Regions from separate parts of the Streptococcus sp. HMSC071D03 genome, predicted to be linked through region 2. Evidence: predicted binding sites of a transcription regulator. Region 2 holds the regulator's gene; the other holds the start of a gene.
What was found. The regulator CtsR, encoded in region 2, represses protease genes until heat stress. The targets are predictions, from matches to a motif close to TTGGTCAAAAAAGGTCAAANA.

Region 1: a site for CtsR is predicted at 2,422-2,442, ahead of HMPREF2837_RS06890 (ATP-dependent Clp protease ATP-binding subunit). Genes of this name have one in related genera too.

The regions. Positions count from the first base shown of each region.
Region 1 is NZ_KV807774.1:1,614-6,011, forward strand. Features, by position in the region: gene HMPREF2837_RS06885 (NUDIX hydrolase) at 1-40, opposite strand, end outside; gene HMPREF2837_RS06890 (ATP-dependent Clp protease ATP-binding subunit) at 129-2,381, opposite strand; gene HMPREF2837_RS06895 (DUF1797 family protein) at 2,777-3,007, opposite strand; gene HMPREF2837_RS06900 (amino acid ABC transporter permease) at 3,198-3,881, shown strand; gene HMPREF2837_RS06905 (amino acid ABC transporter ATP-binding protein) at 3,881-4,398, shown strand, end outside.
Region 2 is NZ_KV807714.1:2,972-7,369, forward strand. Features, by position in the region: gene HMPREF2837_RS02365 (ABC transporter permease) at 1-110, shown strand, start outside; gene HMPREF2837_RS02370 (ABC transporter substrate-binding protein) at 147-1,154, shown strand; gene HMPREF2837_RS02375 (ABC transporter ATP-binding protein) at 1,154-1,882, shown strand; gene HMPREF2837_RS02380 (CtsR family transcriptional regulator) at 1,999-2,457, shown strand; gene HMPREF2837_RS02385 (ATP-dependent Clp protease ATP-binding subunit) at 2,464-4,398, shown strand, end outside.

The sequences.
Region 1 (4,398 bases), on a different contig from region 2:
TTACACCCTCTTTTTTTTCTCCAAAGGTTGGATTTGTCATAAATTTCTCCTTTATGTGTGCGCTTTCTTACTATAATAGTAAAGAATGCTCTTACTGTCAAGTAAGAACATTCTTTTAGTATGTGGAATTAGTCATTTGAGTTAACTGTTTCCAATTTATTTTTTGATTTAATCATGATTTTACCATTGCTAGTCATGACGGCTTTGAGGTTTTTCTCGCTTGGATTTTCAAGGTAGTAGTCTGTAATCGCATCTTCGATATAATCTTGGATTGTACGACGGAGTGGGCGAGCTCCCATTTTTGGATCGTAGCCAAGGTCTACGAGTTTCTCCTTAACCTTATCTGTTACATCCAAATGGATGTTATTACTTGAGAGTCGTTTATTGACATCATCTAACATGAGGTCAACGATTTGAAGGAGATTTTCCTTGCTGAGAGCCTTGAATTCGATAATGCCATCAAAACGGTTCATAAATTCTGGACTAAAGAAGTTGCCTAATTCCCCAAGGACAGAGTTAGTACGGCCTTCTCTAGCAGCACCAAATCCAACACTAGCTTCTGCCTTACCTGTACCTGCATTTGAGGTCATAATAATGATAGCGTCTTTAAAGCTGACAGTACGCCCTTGGCCGTCCGTTAAGCGCCCGTCATCTAAGACCTGAAGGAACATATGCATGACATCTGGATGGGCTTTTTCAACCTCATCTAGGAGGATCAGTGAGTAGGGGTTACGACGAACTTTTTCAGTCAATTGTCCAGCTTCATCATAGCCTACGTATCCCGGAGGGGCACCAACGAGTTTAGCAACGCTGTGTTTTTCCATGTATTCACTCATATCAAAGCGAATCATGCTATCAGCAGAACCAAAGAGTTCGATGGCCAGTTGTTTAGAAAGTTCTGTCTTACCGACACCGGTAGGACCAACAAAGAGGAAGCTACCAATTGGACGGTTTGGAGTACCGAGTCCGACACGGTTACGACGGATAGCCTTAGCAATCTTATCTACAGCGTCGTCTTGGCCAATAACATGAGCCTTGAGGTCATCTGCTAGATTGATAAGTTGAGACTGTTCTTTTTCTTTCAAATCACCAACTGGAATATTAGTCTTTTGCTCGATGATGTGTTCGATTGTCTTTTCGCTGATGATTGGAGTATCCTGATCCGTTACCTTGGTCTTTTGCATTTCCTTATATTTGGCAATCTGGTCACGGAAGTAGGCTGCTTTTTCAAAATCTTCATCGCGGGTTGCTTGTGCCTTGAGATTTTCTGCTTCGATTAAGCGTTGGTCGATGACCTTAGGATCTACAAAGTTCAAGGTTAAGTTCATTTTTGAACCAGCTTCATCTAGAAGGTCAATAGCCTTGTCTGGCAAGAAACGATCTTGGATGTAGCGGTTAGAAAGGGTAGCGGCAGCTTCGATAGCCCCATCAGTATAGTGAACATGATGGTAATCTTCGTATTTCTTTTGGATACCTTTCAGGATAATAATGGTTTCTTCAACGGTTGGTTCATCAACTTTAACAGGTTGCATACGACGTTCAAGGGCAGCATCTTTTTCGATGATGCGATATTCATTGAGGGTAGTAGCACCAACAAGTTGGAGTTCGCCACGAGCAAGAGCTGGTTTTAGGATATTTCCTGCATCCATATTCCCTTCTCCTGCTGAACCAGCACCGACAATTTCATGAATTTCGTCAATGAAGAGAATAACATCCTCGCGCTCACGAATTTCTTCCATGAGTTTTTGCATGCGCTCTTCAAACTGACCTCGGATACCTGTTCCTTGAACAAGGCTAACGACATCTAAGCGGATGACTTCTTTACCTTGAAGCTTATGGGGAACATCACCGTCAACAATTTTCTGAGCTAAACCTTCGACAACAGCTGTCTTACCAACACCAGGTTCACCGATAAGAACAGGATTGTTTTTAGTTCTGCGGTTGAGGATTTCAATGACACGGATAATCTCTTCGTCACGGCCAATTACAGGGTCAATATTTCCACGACGGGCAATCTCAGTGACATTGATACCATATTCATCCAAGAGTCCTTTTTCCTGGATTGGTGGTGGGGTTTGGGCAGGACCACGATTTTGGACACCATAGCCACCATTTCCACCGTATCCACCCCCTGACTGGGTTGGGGGGATATTGTTGTTATTAGAAGAAGGTCTAAAGTTGTTGAGATCGTTAAAGAAGTCTCCAAAGGGATCAAAATCACGGTTGTTTAAATCTGTAATGCCCTTGAATAAGCTATTGTTAGGATCTGTTTTGATAATTTTGTAGCAATTTTGGCAAAGATCGATTTGCTTTTGTTGTCCATTGAGATTGGTATAAAGATGAATTGTTGAGTCATTGATTTTACAGTTTTGACAGAGCATACCGCCACCTCATTTCTTTCTTAGTTTTGACTAAATCTAAAAGGTCAAAAATAGTCAAACAAGTATATAATTTAATTATATCATGATTATTGGGCAATTCAAGTAAAAAGATTGGATACTAGCACTATAAATAGTAGAGCGCTAATCATGAGAAAATCTTGATAGTAAGAAAAAAATCCTATTTGTCATACAAAAAGGATTCTCGTTGGTGAAAGGCGGTGGGACAGAAATCGATAGACAAAGTCTCGATTTCGTAGTCCCAGCCCCGCGAAGATGATTAGGAGTTTTGGGAGTCTAAAAGACGAACGAAAAGTCCAATCAGCTACCGCGTCAAAGTTTGATTGCTAATAAAAAGTGAGGTCGGGATCTTTTTATTAGCCTCTGTATATCTATCATTAGTATAGAAGTTCGTAGATTTCCATCGCAATCAAGTCGATGCTATCAAAAGTATATGTTTCACGAGCTTCAACATCACGAAGAGTAAAGATTGGGCCATTTTCTTCATCATGGTTAAAAGCAACTTCAGCTACAACAACTCCCTCGCGCTCAAAGTTACGTTTTAAGTTACCACCATCTTTTGTCATTGCTTCTAGGCGGTTGATGATTCTAACCAAATGTGATTCCATTTTGATTCTCCTCCATTTCTTATCGTTACTATTTTACCATAAAGAGTATCTACTTGACTAGGAAAAACTAAGATTTCTCGCTATTTCTGTTTTCTTTGAAATTTTATTGAAAATATCAGGAAAAGAAGTTGCATTTTTATGCAAAATATGTTATCCTTATACAAGTTTTAAGTTAGAAAGTAGTGTATCTATGAATTTTTCTTTTTTACCTAAATATCTGCCATATTTTAATTATGGTGCTCTCGTAACGGTCTTGATTTCTGTTTTGGTTGTCTTTTTGGGAACAATTTTAGGGATAGTCTTGGCTTTTGCTCAACGTTCTAAAATGAAGCCCTTAGCTTGGCTTGCCAATGTTTATATTTGGATTTTCCGTGGAACACCTATGATGGTACAGATCATGATTGCTTTCGCCCTTATGCACATCAATGCTCCGACAATTCAGATTGGAGTTTTGGGAGTTGATTTTTCACGTTTGATTCCAGGGATTATCATTATCTCTATGAATAGTGGTGCCTATGTATCAGAAACAGTTCGTGCTGGTATCAATGCAGTACCTAAAGGGCAATTAGAGGCGGCTTACTCTCTAGGGATTCGTCCTAAAAATGCTATGCGCTATGTCATCTTGCCACAGGCTATCAAGAATATCTTGCCAGCCTTGGGGAATGAGTTTATTACCATTATCAAGGATAGTTCACTCTTGTCAGCAATCGGTGTCATGGAATTGTGGAATGGAGCTACTACGGTGTCAACAACCACCTACCTACCTTTAACTCCACTCTTATTTGCGGCCTTTTACTACTTGATTATGACCTCTGTCTTGACACTAGCCTTGAAAGCTTTTGAAAATCGTATGGGACAAGGAGAGAAAAAATAATGACTGAAACGCTTATAAAAATTGAAAACCTTCATAAAAATTTTGGGAAAAATGAAGTTTTAAAAGGAATTGATCTGGAGATTAAAAAGGGAGAAGTTGTGGTGATTATCGGACCGTCAGGTAGCGGGAAGTCAACCCTCCTTCGCTCCATGAATCTCCTCGAAGAAGCGACAAAAGGCAAGGTCATCTTTGAAGGAGTGGATATTACGGATAAGAAAAATGACCTCTTTGCCATGCGTGAAAAGATGGGAATGGTATTCCAACAGTTCAATCTCTTTCCAAATATGACAGTAATGGAAAACATCACGCTTTCTCCTATTAAGACAAAAGGCGAAAGTAAGGAAGTTGCTGAGAAGAGAGCCCATGAGCTTTTGGAAAAGGTTGGTTTACCAGATAAGGCAGATGCTTATCCACAAAGTTTGTCTGGTGGACAGCAACAACGTATTGCTATCGCTCGTGGTCTTGCCATGGAACCAGATGTCCTACTCTTTGATGAACCGACTTCTGCCCTAGACCC
Region 2 (4,398 bases):
AGTATGATACCATGTTCGCGATTATTATTCTGGTATCGCTGATTAGCCTTGTGGGTATGAAATTAGTCGATATCAGTGAAAAATATGTGATTAAATGGAAACGTGCTTAAAAGAAGCGTTTTGTAAAAAGAAAAGAGGAAATATAAATGAAGAAAACATGGAAAGTGTTTTTAACGATTGTAACAGCTCTTGTAGCTGTCGTGCTTGTGGCTTGTGGGCAAGGAACAGCTTCTAAGGATAACAAAGAAGCAGAACTCAAAAAAATTGACTTTATCCTAGACTGGACACCCAATACCAACCACACAGGGCTTTATGTAGCTAAAGAAAAAGGTTATTTCAAAGAAGCTGGAGTGGATGTTGATTTGAAATTGCCACCTGAAGAAAGCTCGTCAGACTTGGTTATCAATGGTAAGGCGCCATTTGCTATCTATTTCCAAGATTACATGGCTAAGAAATTGGAAAAAGGAGCAGGTATCACTGCCGTTGCAGCGATCGTTGAGCACAATACATCAGGGATCATCTCTCGTAAATCTGATAATGTAACTAGTCCAAAAGACCTAGTTGGCAAGAAATACGGAACTTGGAATGACCCTACTGAGCTTGCGATGTTGAAAACCTTGGTAGAATCTCAAGGTGGCGACTTTGAGAAGGTTGAAAAAGTACCAAACAACGATTCAAACTCGATCACACCGATTGCCAATGGCGTTTTTGATTCTGCTTGGATTTATTATGGTTGGGATGGAATCCTTGCTAAATCTCAAGGTGTAGATGCTAACTTTATGTATTTGAAAGACTACGTTAAAGAATTTGACTACTACTCACCAGTTATCATCGCAAACAACGACTATCTAAAAGACAACAAAGAAGAAGCTCGTAAAGTCATCCAAGCTATCAAAAAAGGTTACCAATATGCTATGGAGCACCCAGAAGAAGCGGCTGATATCTTGATCAAGAATGCCCCTGAGTTAAAGGATAAACGTGATTTCGTCATCGAATCTCAAAAATACTTGTCAAAAGAATATGCGAGCGACAAGGAAAAATGGGGACAATTTGATGCTGACCGCTGGAATGCCTTCTACAAATGGGATAAAGAAAATGGTATCCTCAAGGAAGACTTGACAGATAAAGGATTTACCAACGAATTTGTGAAATAATGACAGAAATTAGACTAGAACATGTAAGCTATGCCTACGACAATGAAAAGATTTTAGAGGATATTAATCTACAAGTGACTTCAGGTGAAGTGGTTTCTATCCTAGGCCCCAGTGGTGTAGGGAAGACCACTCTCTTTAACCTGATTGCAGGGATTTTAGAAGTCCAGTCAGGGCGAATTGTGCTTGATGGGGAGGAAAATCCCAAGGGGCGCGTGAGCTATATGCTACAAAAGGATCTGCTCTTGGAACACAAGACGGTGCTAGGCAATATTATTTTGCCCCTCTTGATCCAAAAGGTGGACAAGGCAGAAGCGATTGCCCGCGCATACGAAATCCTTGCTACCTTTCAGTTGACGGCTGTAAGGGATAAGTACCCTCATGAACTCAGTGGTGGGATGCGTCAGCGTGTTGCTTTACTTCGTACCTATCTTTTTGGACATAAGCTCTTTCTTCTAGATGAGGCCTTTAGTGCCTTGGATGAGATGACTAAGATGGAGCTCCACGCCTGGTATTTGGAGATTCATAAACAGCTAGGCCTGACAACACTCATCATTACGCATAGTATCGAGGAAGCCCTCAATCTCAGCGACCGTATCTATATCTTAAAAAATCGCCCTGGGCAGATTGTTTCTGAAGTCAAACTTAATTGGTCTGAAGCTGAAGACAAGGACGTTCAAAAAATTGCCTATAAACGCCAGATATTAGCAGAATTAGGCTTAAATAATTAGAAAGACAGGGAGTTGGTGAGGATTCTTCATTACCAGCCCCTTTTTCTTTTAAAAAATCGAAAAATTCGGTATAATAGTCAAAAATAGTCAAGGTTCAAAGAAAGAGGTGGCGTTCTATGAGATTTAAAAATACATCAGACCATATAGAGGCCTATATCAAGGCGATTTTGGAGCAGTCGGGTATGGTTGAATTGCAACGAAGCCAATTAGCGGATACCTTTCAAGTCGTGCCTAGCCAGATCAACTATGTGATTAAGACTCGATTTACTGAAAGCAGAGGCTATTTAGTTGAAAGTAAGCGGGGAGGTGGCGGTTATATTCGCATTGGTCGGATTGAATTCTCAAACCACCATGAAATGCTCCGCGATTTACTGTATTCGGTAGGTGAAGAAGTTAGCCTAGCTATCTTTGAAGATGTTTTAAGACTCTTGTTTGAGCAGGATTTAGTGACTCGTCAGGAGATGAATCTATTATTAGCAATGGCGACAGACCGAGTTTTAGGCGATGATGCCAATCTTATCCGTGCCAATATGCTCCGTCAGTTATTACAAGAGGTAGATAGAAAAGGAAAATAGAACTAAATGAAATATTCAAAAGCATTGAGAGAATGTATAGAAAGTGCCTTTCTGGTCGCCAGTCATTTTGGGGCAGAATACCTAGAGTCATGGCACCTATTGATTGCTATGGCCAATCATGGTTACAGTGTAGCTGGGGCGACTTTGAACGAATTTCCATATGAGATTGATCGTCTGGAGGAAGTTGCTGTAGAGCTGACTGAAACAAAGTATAGCGATAAGGAACATTATCAGGAGCTGCCTTTTTCACACCGGTTGAAGGTATTGTTGTTGGAAGCAGAGCACGTTGCTTCTGTCGTACATGCCAAGGTATTGGGAACAGAGCATGTTCTTTATGCTATCTTACATGATGGCAATGCCTTAGCTACTCGCATTTTAGAAAAAGCGGGATTTTCTTACGAAGATCAGAAGGATCAGGTCAAGATTGCTGGACTTCGTCGAAGTCTTGAAGCGCGTGCTGGTTGGACTAGAGAAGATTTGAAGGCCCTTCGCCAGCGTCATCGTACGGTAGCGGATAAGCAAAATTCCATGGCTAATATGATGGGTATGCCTCAGACACCAAGTGGAGGTTTGGAAGATTATACGCATGACCTTACGGAGCAAGCTCGTTCGGGTAAATTGGAACCAGTCATCGGGCGCGACCAAGAAATCTCTCGTATGATTCAAATCTTGAGCCGTAAGACAAAAAATAATCCAGTCCTAGTTGGAGATGCAGGTGTCGGTAAAACAGCTCTAGCACTTGGTCTTGCGCAACGTATTGCCAACGGGGATGTACCTGATGAAATGGCTAAGATGCGAGTTTTAGAACTTGATTTGATGAATGTGGTTGCGGGAACTCGTTTCCGTGGTGACTTTGAAGAACGTATGAACAATATCATCAAAGATATTGAGGAAGATGGAAAGGTCATCCTCTTTATCGATGAGCTTCATACCATTATGGGGTCAGGAAGTGGGATCGATTCGACCTTGGATGCGGCCAATATCTTGAAACCTGCCTTGGCACGTGGAACTCTGAGAACTGTCGGTGCGACCACTCAGGAAGAGTATCAAAAGCACATCGAAAAAGACGCAGCCCTTTCTCGTCGCTTTGCAAAAGTGATGATTGAGGAACCAAGTTTAGCAGATAGTATGGCTATTTTACGAGGTTTGAAAGCAACCTATGAGAAACACCACCATGTCCAAATTACAGACGATGCAGTAGAAACAGCTGTCAAAATGGCTCATCGTTATTTAACTAGCCGTCACTTGCCAGACTCAGCGATTGATCTTTTGGATGAAGCGGCAGCAACTGTCCAAAATAAATCAAAGCACGCTAAAAAAGATGAGTCAGATTTAACACCAGCTGATAAGGCCTTGATGGATGGTAAATGGAAGCAAGCTGCTCAACTCATTGCAAAAGAACAGGAAGTACCTGTTTATAAAGACTTGGTGACAGAATCAGACATTTTGACAACCTTGAGTCGCTTGTCAGGTATTCCAGTTCAAAAATTGACCCAAACAGATGCCAAGAAGTATCTCAATCTTGAAGCTGAACTGCATAAACGTGTTATCGGACAGGAACAAGCTGTATCTAGTATCAGTCGTGCCATTCGCCGAAATCAATCGGGTATTCGCAATAACAAACGCCCAATTGGATCCTTTATGTTCCTAGGACCAACAGGTGTTGGTAAGACCGAGTTGGCCAAGGCCTTGGCGGAAGTTCTCTTTGATGATGAGTCTGCTCTTATCCGCTTTGACATGAGTGAATATATGGAGAAATTTGCAGCCAGTCGTCTCAATGGAGCTCCTCCAGGTTATGTAGGCTACGAAGAAGGCGGGGAGTTGACCGAGAAGGTTCGTAACAAACCGTACTCAGTCTTGCTTTTTGACGAGGTAGAGAAGGCTCACCCAGACATCTTTAATGTGCTCTTGCAAGTCTTGGATGATGGTGTCTTGACAGAC